Regions from separate parts of the Tigheibacillus halophilus genome, predicted to be linked through region 3. Evidence: riboswitches for the same ligand, from Rfam matches in the RefSeq annotation. Region 3 holds a riboswitch; each other region holds the start of a gene.
The links. A riboswitch is a leader RNA that binds a small molecule or an ion and turns the genes downstream of it on or off. The one in region 3 is predicted to bind S-adenosylmethionine.
Positions count from the first base shown of each region.

Region 1: it holds a riboswitch for S-adenosylmethionine, as region 3 does, so the genes downstream of both, ACFSMW_RS18855 (OsmC family protein) here and ACFSMW_RS00735 (Na+/H+ antiporter NhaC family protein) in region 3, are expected to answer to the same signal.
Region 2: it holds a riboswitch for S-adenosylmethionine, as region 3 does, so the genes downstream of both, ACFSMW_RS18350 (5-methyltetrahydropteroyltriglutamate--homocysteine S-methyltransferase) here and ACFSMW_RS00735 (Na+/H+ antiporter NhaC family protein) in region 3, are expected to answer to the same signal.

Region 1 is NZ_JBHUIZ010000017.1:85,841-90,018, forward strand. Features, by position in the region: gene ACFSMW_RS18845 (sodium:solute symporter family protein) at 1-158, opposite strand, end outside; gene ACFSMW_RS18850 (LLM class flavin-dependent oxidoreductase) at 163-1,566, opposite strand; gene ACFSMW_RS18855 (OsmC family protein) at 1,652-2,104, opposite strand; SAM riboswitch class I at 2,278-2,388, opposite strand; gene ACFSMW_RS18860 (heavy metal translocating P-type ATPase) at 2,512-4,178, opposite strand, start outside.
Region 2 is NZ_JBHUIZ010000016.1:89,627-93,804, forward strand. Features, by position in the region: partial or broken gene ACFSMW_RS18345 (transposase) at 80-339, shown strand; gene ACFSMW_RS18350 (5-methyltetrahydropteroyltriglutamate--homocysteine S-methyltransferase) at 455-1,567, opposite strand; SAM riboswitch class I at 1,734-1,834, opposite strand; SAM riboswitch class I at 2,086-2,192, shown strand; gene ssuE (NADPH-dependent FMN reductase) at 2,331-2,885, shown strand; gene ACFSMW_RS18360 (LLM class flavin-dependent oxidoreductase) at 2,910-4,178, shown strand, end outside.
Region 3 is NZ_JBHUIZ010000003.1:37,863-42,040, reverse strand. Features, by position in the region: gene ACFSMW_RS00740 (YceI family protein) at 1-294, shown strand, start outside; gene ACFSMW_RS00735 (Na+/H+ antiporter NhaC family protein) at 642-1,976, opposite strand; SAM riboswitch class I at 2,058-2,166, opposite strand; gene ACFSMW_RS00730 (cupin domain-containing protein) at 2,395-2,946, shown strand; gene ACFSMW_RS00725 (aspartate aminotransferase family protein) at 3,143-4,178, opposite strand, start outside.

The DNA of each region.
Region 1 (4,178 bases), on a different contig from region 3:
GCAAAGGAAAGCCCAAGCAAGTATGGGCCAAGTTTTCCTCCGCCGATAGCAAAATCACTGATGCTTTTTGTTTTACCTCCGGAAACAAAACCAATACCGATCATGACGATGACAAAAATAACGAAACCTATCCATGTGTATAGCCTGATTGTCTCCATGTCCTCAACTCTCTCTTATTGTGGTTAAAGTTTTATTGCCTGTTGAAATGCGGGTTTTCTTTGCTGGGTGACTAGATGGCAGATGGACTGAACCTTTACCATATAGATTTTCCCGTAATGTACCAGCTTCATATTCAGTCCGGTAAATTCCGCGTTTTTGCAGTTCGGGCACGACATGGTCCACGAATTCTTGGAAGGTCCCTGGAGAATATGCTTGGGCAATATTAAAGCCATCTGCATCCCCCTCATCAGCCCACTGTTCTATTTGATCGGCAATTTGTTCTGGTGTGCCGATAAATTTTACAGTACCATTGCCAAGTCCGTGATTTTTAACTGCTTCTTGTAATGTCCATCTTTTTTTCGGATCTTTTGCATATAAATCCAAATTTCCTTGTACTGCTTCTGTTTTCATTTCTTCGATGTACTGATTTGGGTCATATGTTGAAAAATCAATGCCGGTATGTCCCGATAAAAGCGCTAGCGTACCTTCATAGCTGACATGGTTTGTCAGTTCTTCATATTTTTCGTAGGCCTCTTTTTCTGTGGAACCGACAATTGGCAGGATCATGGGGAATATCTTGATGTCTTCAGGCTGCCTGCCTTGCCTGCGGGTACGTTGCCTAAGATCGGCAGTATACGCTTTGACCGCCTCCAAAGAGTGATTTTTAATGAAGACACCCTCTGCGTGTTTTGCCGCGAAATCTCTTCCCCGTGGTGATGCACCGGCCTGGAATAGAACCGGTGTCCGTTGTGGGGAGGGCTCAACCAGGTGGGGGCCAGGTACATGAAAGAACTCTCCTTCATGATGTATTGCATGAATTTTTTCGGGATCGGCAAATGTATCGCTTTCCTGATCCAGTATGATTGCGCCGTCTTCCCAACTCTGTTCCCATAATTTGTATACTACTTCAAGAAATTCGTCAGCACGATCATAACGTAAATCATGGGGGAGACGTTGCGGCAATCCCAGGTTAGTAGCCTCACTTTCCAAATAAGAAGTCACGATATTCCATGCAATTCGCCCCTTGGATAGGTGATCAAGTGTAGACAACTGCCTTGCAAGAGCATATGGTTGTGCATAGGTAGCTGATATCGTTACTGCAAAACCAAGATTTTCTGTAACTGCAGCCATTGCAGAAATAGGTAAAACCGGATCGTGGGCAGGAAATTGCACAGCATGCTGGGCCGCGGGTTTGAAGCTGTTTTGATAGACGCTGTATGTGCCGAGAACATCAGCAATAAACATGGCGTCGAACTTTCCTTTTTCGAGAATTTGAGCCGCTTCTGTCCAATAAGAAATACGATGATGGTTTGTTCCTTGATCCTTTGGATGTTTCCACAATCCAGTCGAATGTGGGGAAGGGGAATGTTGGATAAAACCGTTTAAATGAATTTGTTTAGTCATTATGCAAGACTCCTTTATTTTTGATTAAATATATAGGTTTAGTTGGTTTAATACTGTGGTTAGCCACAATGATGATGATGCATCGTTGTTAATAGGTTGGATGTTCTACGATAACCTGGGATGCTTTTAATGCAACCGGATTGGCAAGTGTATCACCTACAGGGCAATGAGTCTCGATAAACTCTTGATAAGCACTGATTTTTTCTGCTGGTGCCTCTGTATCAATATGAAAAATGTAACGAATGTTAGAGAAACCCGGTCTGACATTCGATTTATTCAGAAATCCGTCCGTATCCAGATCACCTTCAACTGTTACCCTGAAGCCTTTCAAGTCAATACCGAATTGTGAGGCGTAAGTCCGAGCCACGATGGCCTGGCAGGCGCCTAAGGCTGATAAGACTACTTCTACAGGATTCATTCCTTTGTCTGAGCCTCCGAGCTCTTGTGGTTCATCGATGAGAATGCGGTGTCCCCGTGATTCGGTTTCTACTAATAGATTCTCCTTCCAGGTTGCTGTTGCGGTGAATGTTTGTTTTGCCATACTGTTTTCTTCTCCTTTCAATTTGCGAAACTTTTACTTTTTCCTACTCTTCGTGACATTGCTAGGCGTACAGCTAGTGAACAGGGTGAAGCTTAAATTCTTTTCTTGTACCAAAAAGACCCTTCTCCGCATTGGAAAAGGGTCCACAAAAATAATTTCTTTTTGCGCAAACCTTCTCATCTGCGAAATGCTGGGCATTTCTCTGAATTTGGCACCGTAATCTGTTGTGAGATTCGGTTGCCGAGAGTTCACAGGGTCAGTCCCTCCCTCTCTCTTGATAAGAAGCAAATATGTGCTATTTAATTGATTATAAGCAATCTTATCACAAAAAAAATAACTGTCAACCAATTTTGAAAAAAATGTAAAGCTACACCTTCCATTTTCCACACTGGAGATGCAAACAAGATTTAGTCCAGTTTCACTTTTTTCAGTCTGAGTGCGTTCAATACGACGGTGACAGAACTGCACGCCATCGCGGCGGCGGCAATCCATGGTGGCATAACCCCGACAATTGCCAAGGGGATCATCAGGATATTGTAGAGAAAGGCCCAAGTGAAATTTTGTTTAATGTTCTTCATTGTTTTTTTACTGATAGCAACAGCGTCTGTCAGCTGCAGTAAATCATCATTGACTATCGTGACCCCGCCCGCATCCAGGGCAATGTCTGAACCTGCTCCAATGGCAATGCCAACATCAGCAACTGCAAGTGCCGGCGAGTCATTCATCCCATCTCCAACCATTGCAACAGTGTGTCCTTCCTTTTGCAGCTGTTTGATTACGGCAGACTTTTCCTGTGGTGTCATTTCAGCCTGGAAATGTCTAATACCTGTTTTGCCCGCGACCTGTTTTGCGGCAAACTGATTATCGCCAGTCAACATGATGACGGGGAACTTCCTTTTACTTAACGTTGACACTATTTTGGCTGCGTGAGGTCTTATCTGATCTGTGACAGCGATGAATCCAACAAATTTTTCATCCATAAAACAGACCATGACAGTTTTTCCTTCATGCTCCAGTTTTTTCAGTAAATCAGCTTCTGTTTTAGAAAATCGCTGTTTTTCCTGTAAATGTCGCCGATTTGCTATGAAAACTGGCTTACTCAAAACGTATCCTTTTATTCCTGCACCTGGGAGCATTGAGACAGCTGTGGCATCTGGCAGACGCATGTGATGTTTTCTTGCTTCTGACACGACTGCGTTGGCAAGTGGATGGTTTGCTGCATTCTCCAGTGCTCCCATATAAAGAAGCAGTTGATTGTTAGTTATCCCATTTACGTAGATATCACTCACTTCCGGTGTGCCCTGGGTGAGTGTGCCGGTCTTATCAAACAGGAACACATCACATGAAGCAAGACGTTCCAGAAATTGACCTTCTTTGAACAAAATACCGTGCTGGGCTGCACGTCCACTTCCAACCATCACAGATGTCGGGGTAGCAAGTCCTAAAGCACATGGACAGGCAATGATCAATACCGCAATAGTTCTTTCTAAAGCGATATTGAACTGTCCTGTTTCCAGCACGATATACCAAGTGATAAAAGTGCAGGAAGCGAGGAATAGAACAATAGGCACGAAGATGCCGGTAATTCTATCTGCAATATGCTGGATCGGCGCTTTCTCAGATTGCGCTTCTTCCACAATATGGATAATTTGTGCCAGCGCTGTATCAGCTTTGGCTTTCGTTACAATTATTTTCAATGAGCCATGATGGTTGATAGTGCCGGCATATACATACTTTCCAGCATCCTTTTCAGTAGGCAGGCTCTCACCTGTCAGCAGTGACTCATCCACAGTGGAACTCCCGGAAAGAACTTGTCCGTCAATAGGAATTCTTTCCCCGGGTTTCACTAAAATGATATTTCCGGGCTCTAAAATCGAAACCTCCATACGTTTTTCCATGCCGTTGCTGAGCACCGTTGCCATATTGGTTTGTAATTCGTATAGTTTTTTGATGGATGCTGTCGTCTTTGCCTTTGTACTGGCTTCTAATCGTTTTCCTAATAAAATAAAGGTAAATATAAAAGCACTTGTTTCGTAATAGAGAACGATATTTTGGGATGAATGGTCTGTATAAA
Region 2 (4,178 bases), on a different contig from region 3:
CCTTTCCGCGGGAGTCGCTACCTTCCGTGGCAATCAACGGGATACGCGATTTCTTAAACAAATGTAGGTGGTGTCTCGGATAATCTCAAACCAGCAATCTCTATCGCTTAGTCCTTTTACACAAATTTATAAGCTTGTCGTGCCAAAGGATAATATGTTGCGCCAGATCAAAAAGCTTGTAGATTTTGTACGCCATGAATAAAATGAACATATTGTTATGGCAACGGACGTAATGCAGTCCCGCCCATTCGCATGTTCAAATACCTTCTGCTTAAATCCATTTTTGACTTATCCGATGTGGATGTCGTGAAACGTTCCCAATATGAAACCCCCACTAAAAATCCAAAAAGGAATTTTAGGGGGGATTTTGTGTACAGAAAACCTGTATCATAAAATAACCTTAGATTTTCAGTGGCCTCGTCTAAGAAGTTTTTTTGCTTTTCTTGCATACTGTCTATATTTCCCCCCAGATTTCTTTCGCGGTTTCTACAATAAATCGTAATTTTTCCCATTGTTGTTCTTCTGATAAAATATTTCCATGATGCGTAGAAGCGAAACCGCACTGTGTGCTCAAGCATAATTGCTCCAGCGGAACATATTTGGCAGCCTCCTGGATCCGTGCCTTAATGAATTCTTTCTCCTCCAGCTCACCGAATTTGGAAGTGACTACACCGAGCACCACTTGTGGCCCGCCAGCAGGAATCTGAGCCAGCGGTTTGAAATCTCCCGAACGTTCGTCGTCATATTCCAGGAAAAACCCATCCACTTTCTCCTTAGCGAACAGTGTCGGAGCGATATGGGCATAACTCCCTTCGAAAGCCCATTTGCTTCGATAATTACCTCGGCAAAGATGTGTAGTCACATATAAATCCTCGGGCTTGTTCTCCAAGACGCCATTGCTGACACGCAGGGCAAGCTCGATCAGTTGTTCTCTGGTGTAACCCGCTTCACATGTTTGCAGCACTTCAGTGTTCAATCCCGCAATATACACATCATCCAATTGCAGATAGCGTACGCCTGCCTCGTAAAATGCCCGCAAAGCATCCTGATACGTTTTGATTACGTCATTGGCATATTCCTCCAGGTCCGGATAAATCTCTGAATTGCGGATGCCGCGATGAAAGAGTTGGTTTGGGCTGGGAATCGTCTGTTTGGCAATGGCGCGTCCATTTACAATTTTCTTGAACGCTTTAAAGTCTTTAATAAAAGGGTGCTCTGGATTAAAAGAGATTTTTCCATGATTACGGATATTGTAGCGCTCTGTTTCTTCTCCTTTGAAAGCATATCCTGATTCTGGCACATACCCTTCGAAGCCGTTGAGATGCTCTAAAAAATCAAGATGCCACCACGTTCTGCGGAATTCTCCGTCTGTCACGGCTTTTAAGCCGACTTCAATTTGTTTGTTCACGACCCGTCGGATTTCATTTGTCTCCACTTCCCGAAGTGCTTTGGCTGAAATAGCTCCTTCTTTATATTGCTGACGCGCATCATGTAATTTCTGGGGACGCAGCAAACTCCCCACCTGATCTGCTTTGAATGGCACTTTGATTAATGTTTCTGTTGTCATTACAACCTCTCCTTTTTTTCAGGAAGTTAAAAGCTGACATTATCTGCCTCTTCAATCTGACTGACATTGTCATTTGGTGAAGCCTGCTGAAGAGATGGGTGTAAAATAAAAAATCTCTTCTATTAAGAAAGAAGAGATTTAAATGACAGTACGACCCGTGCAACTCTTCTTATCTTCAGCTTGAATGCTTCTGGAATTGGCACAGTACCGATTCGGTCTGCTGCCGAGGCTTCAAAGGGCCAGTCCCTCCACCTCTCTGGATAAGAAAAAACGTATTTTATTTTGATTAATATAAATAATACATATATTTTTGTGTTAAGTCAATGAGAAAATAAAAAATTCTAATTATTGGTTGAGGAGATACAAAGCAAGGTGTATTGCACATTTCGGGCATTTTGTTTTTTCATAGAGGATAAAATAGATCTCCAAAGTTTCATGGTGGAACGGAATTTTAATATTAATCAAAAAAGTATTGACTTATTATTATTCCAGTGATAACATCACATTTAATTCAATAATTCTTATCAAGAGAAGCTGAGGGAAGTGGCCCAGTGAAGCTTCAGCAACCTCTGGCAATGCCAGAAAGGTGCTAATTCCACCAAGTGTCATTCTTGGGAGATAAGAGCGCATAAGGACGTTATGACCCTCTTTTCTTATCCGGGAAAAGAGGGTTTTATTATTTGTCAACGTACAATGAGCATAAGCGCTATATAAACCCGAGTTTGGTTATAAGAATAATGTGGATATAGGAGGAATCGGCCGTATGCAAGAAGTTGTGATCCTGTCAGGTAGCCCATCCGCTATTTCCGGGACTGAAAAAGTGTTGGAGCATTTAGGAACAATATTGACGGAAAAACATTTTTCTGTGAAGCACATTTCGGTTCGCGACGTTCCCAAAGAAGACTTGTTTCAAGGTGATTTTGAAAGCCAGTCTGTCATCGAGCTGGGAAGATCTTTGCAAAGAGCCGATGGTGTGATTATCGGGTCGCCGGTTTACAAAGCTGCATATTCAGGAGTTTTAAAAGCGTTGCTGGATATTTTACCACAGGATATTTTGCAGCATAAACCAGTATTGCCACTGATGACGGGAGGAAGCCCCTCCCACATGCTAGCGTTGGAATACACGTTGAAGCCGTTACTGGCAACATTGAAAGGGCAAAGTTTAAAAGGTGTTTATATGCTAAACAGCCAAATCGCCAAGCATTCACCTATTCCAATCACGGATGAGGATGTGCTGAATCGTATGAAAAAGCAATTGCATTATTTTATCGAGCTGCTGAAAAGGCAAAAGACATTTGCCGTAGCATCGCCATTCTGAATAAGCAGGAGGAGGCAATACTTCATGACCAAGAAAAGGATTTATTTAAATGCATTTGAAATGAATTGTGCAGGCCATCAATCACCTGGACTGTGGACTCATCCTAAAGATCAGTCCCACCGTTATAAAGATAGCGAATACTGGATCGCTCTGGCAAAAACATTGGAAAAGGGACGTTTTGATGCTGTATTTCTCGCTGATGTTTTGGGGACTTATGATGTCTACAAAGGTTCAAGGGATGCTGCAGTCCGCCAGGGAGCCCAGTCACCGGTGAATGATCCTTTGCTTGTAGTGCCGCTTATGTCGGCGGTCACGAAACATCTCGGCTTCGGGGTGACAGCATCGGTAACACATGAACATCCCTATACATTTGCCCGCAGGATATCCACATTGGACCACCTGACGAAGGGAAGGGTTGGGTGGAACATTGTTACTTCTTATTTAAAGAGTGCCGCCGTCAATATGGGGCTGGATGACCAAGTAAAGCATGATGAGCGTTATGATATCGCCGATGAGTATTTGGAAGTTTGCTACAAACTGTGGGAAGGCAGCTGGGAAGATGATGCTGTCAAAGTGGATAAGGAAAACGGTATATTTGCGGATCCTGCAAAAGTGCATGACATTGCGCATGAAGGAAAATACTTCAAAGTTCCTGGCGCACATTTATGCGAACCGTCTCCGCAACGTACCCCAGTAATTTTTCAGGCTGGGGCATCAAGCAGAGGGCGCGCCTTCGCAGCTGGTAATGCTGAATTGGTATTCATCGGAGCTCCCACAGTCGAAATAGCAAAAAATACTGTTCAGAAGTTGCGGAAAGATATAAGGAAAACCGGGAGAGAACCAGAAGAAGTCAAAGTTCTGACTATGCTTGTCCCCATAGTCGGCAGAACAGAAGCAGAAGCAAATGCAAAATATGAGGATTATAAAAAACATATTAGCTATGAAGGGGCATGTGCATTACTTGGCGGCTGGACAGGAATAGATTTTTCCCAATTCGATCCGGACGAAAACCTTCACTATGTAGAAAACGATGCTATCCAGTCAGCGGTTGAAAATTTTACGAGAATAGATCCTGATAAGCAATGGACAGTTGGAGAAATTATTGAAACCGTCGGAATAGGGGGGATGGGAGCATCCGCTGTTGGAACCCCTGAACAAATCGCCGATGTGATGGAGACATGGGTCACTGATGCTGACGTGGACGGATTCAATATCGCATATGCTGTTTCCCCTGGTACGTTTGAGGATTTTGTAGAACTAGTCGTCCCGGTTTTGCAGGAAAGGGGACTTGTA
Region 3 (4,178 bases):
CATCCTAAAATGACATTCAAGGCAACGGAGATCGTCCGTAAAGGGCAAGGCGAATATGATATTACTGGTGACATGACGATACGCGGAACTACAAAGCCGCTAACATTCCACGTCACCTACGAAGGCTCCGGAAAAGACCCATGGGGTAATGAAGTTGCCGGCTTCAGCGGAGAAGGTAAGTTGAACCGCAAAGACTTCGGGCTTACTTGGAATTCGAAATTGGAAACTGGCGGAGTGCTTGTCGGAGATGATGTGAAAATTTCCATTGAACTTGAAGCGACAAAAGAAGCATAACAATAGTTTTAAAAAGTTCGGTACCCATAAAGAAAGGCACCTGGGAAAGGTGCCTTTTTTCATGGAGCTTGCTTTTTCAACATATACATTTTTACAGATAAACAACCTTAAACCTTTCACAGACTATCAGCATATCATCTTTGAACTCCTTGACCATCCTCTTTCATTCTCCTGCAAAGCACTGTTTATACTCCATTTGCCAATAAGCTAATGAACGATCCCCTTCTTTGAAGGGCGCTTCACATCTGATCGTTGTGCATGGATTTTTCTTACAGTCACTTCCCAGAGCTTTCTTGCTGATTCATTTTTCATTCCTTCTCTCCCCATCACTTTCGAGAAACCATTCGTCACATTTTTGAAGTTGCCTTTGTTTTCACTTGTTTTTCCGGTTTTCTTAAATTTTTCCATTTTGGATAACCTATCAAGATGGCGACAATACCGCAAATGCCAAGCATGAAAGGGTAAAAGGAGTACGGCATGATGGTCACAGGCGAAATGGCAGCAAGTCCGGAGGCAGCAAGTAACTGGCCGCCATAAGGAATTATTCCTTGAAAACAGCTGGAAAAAATATCAAGCAAACTGGCCGTTTTCCGCGGATCGATATCGTATTCATCAGCGACGCTTTTGGCCAACGGACCGGTAATGATGATAGAAATAGTATTATTCGATGTTGCAATATCTGTCGCGCTGACCAGCCCCGCTATACCTGCTTCTGCACCTTTTTTTGATTTGATTCGTTTCGTAATAACGTGCAACAGGAAAGTAATGCCACCGTTAAATTTGATAAGCTCTACCATGCCGCCAATAATAATAGCAATGATAGCGAGATTTTCCATACTCATGATACCTTCTGAAACTGCTTTAAAAAACGTCGAAAGACTGTAACTCCCATCCATCCATCCAATAATGCCGGCAAACAGCGTTCCGCCAAACAATACAACCAGCACATGCACGCCAACGATTGCAGCAATCAGAACCGCTAAATAAGGCAGCACCTTCAAGAGTTCAAAGGAGTACTCCTGGGAAACCGCGGCTTGTGCATTCATCGTAATAAGACCTAGAATGACAGCAGTCACAATGGCCCCTGGCAGCACAATAAAAAAGTTTACCTTGAATTTATCTCTCATCTTAGTATGTTGTGTACGCACCGCCGCGATGGTGGTATCGGAGATCATGGATAGGTTATCACCAAACATAGCTCCACCGACCACTGTCGCCATAGAGAGGGCCAATGAGATATCCGTCTGCTCCGCAATACCTATTCCAATTGGTGCCAGCGCTACAACAGTTCCTGTCGATGTGCCCATCGAAATGGAAATGAAGCAGCCGATGACAAACATCCCTACCATCAGCATATTGCCTGGAAGAAAAGACATCCCCAGATTGACTGTAGCCTCCACTGCACCCATCCCTTTGGCAACCTCGGCGAAAGCACCTGCCAAAATAAAAATCATCGCCATTAAAATAATATTAGGATTCCCGCCACCTTTTGAAAATGTCTCCACTTTTTCCATCAACGTTCGCTTTCTATTCATCGTTAACGCCAGGGCAGCTGCAATAACCAGCGCCACATTAATCGGCATATTGGAAAAGTCTTTGGAAATGATACCTGTCCCAATAAACAGCAGTACGAATACAACCAATGGTAATAATGCGATAAAACTTCCTTTTTCTTCGTTCACTCTGCCTCTCCCCTGTCTCCTATAACGGCATAAAAATAAAAAGCCTCTCCATCATAGAGAGGCACATTAGCAAAACAGCCTCTCTTATTTTTCAAAATAGTCATTTTGTAGGATTTAGCACCAGTTCATTTTACATGAAAGGTTGCTGTAGCTTCATTGGGCCTATTCCCTCCACTACTCTTCATAAGAGATGTCACTTCTATTCAGTTTTCAATGCTAAAGCAATCTTAGTTATTCAATTTAACGAAAAAAAAGGGAAAAGTCAATGATTCTTTCTTTTTATAAAAGATGAAACCTTTACCGAACCGGCTTGTTCATTTAGACAGCATGAACTAATAACGCGCCCTGTACATTCACCTATTTTCCTTCCAAGCATAGGATAATGCAGTAACGCAGTACTCTTTGAAAGGATGAAAATATGTACCCATATTATTATGTCAATGCTTATCCGGTCTTCAACCCTGTTCCGTTTTCCGGATGGAACAGGAGTATTGATCCTTACATCTACACAGATGGATGGCATCAATTTTATCCAGCTGCACCAGCCACGGAAAGAAAAATGATGGCACAGGATTACGGTCAGCAGCCATTTGTAACCGATATCGAAAAAGCTGCTGAAGAAAACGATTATTTTCGCACGGCGCTATGGACCGGCAAACATCTCCAGGTTACATTGATGAGTATTCGTCCTGGCGAGGATATCGGCTTGGAGGTCCACCGGAATGTCGACCAGTTTTTAAGAATTGAAGACGGCCATGGATTGGTGCAGATGGGAAATGCCCAAAATAATCTCTTATTCCAGAAAAACGTCTCGGAGGACGATGCGATTATGGTCCCGGCAGGAACATGGCACAATGTGACAAATACAGGAAACGAAGCGCTGAAACTGTATTCAATCTACGCTCCTCCCGAGCATCCATTTGGTACCATCCACAGAACGAAAGAAGAAGCGAAAATGCAAGAACACTAGAAAAAGGGGGCTAGCCAATATCCGAATCAAGCTTCGTAAAGTTTCTTTAAGTATGGTGCTATCACTTCAATATATGGAAAGACGTCTTTTCCATTTTCATACTGAAATTAAAATGAAGAAGAGTGCTCTGTATCATGCAGCGTTCCTCTTCTTCATGCCCTCTATGTTACGGATATCACTCAAATCATTGCTGTCATCAAGGCGTGTTTTCCTTGAATACTTCTTTCATAACAGAAACAATATATGCTACATCTTCATCTGTACAAGAAAGTGGAGGACACAGCGCTAATATATTGTTGTATCCCTCAACTGTATCACCATTTTTGCCGATGATCAGTCCTTTTGCTTTACAATCACTGATGATTTTATTTACTCGCTTTGGCAGGGCTGGTTGCTTTGTTTTCTTATCCTCCACCATTTCAATCCCCAATAGAAAACCTAAACCGCGAACATCGCCAACAAACGGATGATTCTTCAATTCTGCAAGCTCGTTTTGTAATCGTTCTCCTAACAATGCCGATCTTTCGACCAAATTTTCTTTTTCCAGGATTTCTATATTTTTAAGTGCCACTGCGCATGCTGCAGGGTTCCCACCAAACGTGTTTACATGACGGAAATGATTGTTTTCTCCGTTACTCTCAAAAACTTTATATATATCTTTTCGGACCGCAGTAACAGATAAAGGTAAATAAGCACTGGTCAATCCTTTCGCCATTGTCACCATATCGGGTTTGATGTTGAAATGCTGATGGCCAAACATTTTACCTGTTCTGCCAAAACCACAAATCACCTCATCAATGATTAGCAACACACCGTGTTTCTTGCAAATCTCTTGTACTTTTTCAACATATACGCGATCCGGAATGAGGATACCGCCACCTGTTATTAGCGGCTCCATGATGACTGCTGCAACCGTTTCTTTCTGCTCCCAGATGATTTTATCTTCCAGTTCCTGTGCCCGCTGTAAATTATATGCTTTTACTGACATGCCATCCGGACGCCGGTAATTATCGGGCGGTGAAACGTGCAGAAATCCGGAATTAAGTGGCTCATACTTATATTTTCTTAATGCCTGACCCGTAGCAGATAAAGCCCCCATTGACCCGCCGTGATAGGCACGATAACGTGAAATGAATTTATGCCGCGCCTGTTCTCCATTCTGCTGATGGTATTGTCGAGCAATTTTAAAAGCAACCTCATTGGCATCAGAACCACTATTGGAGTAAAAAATC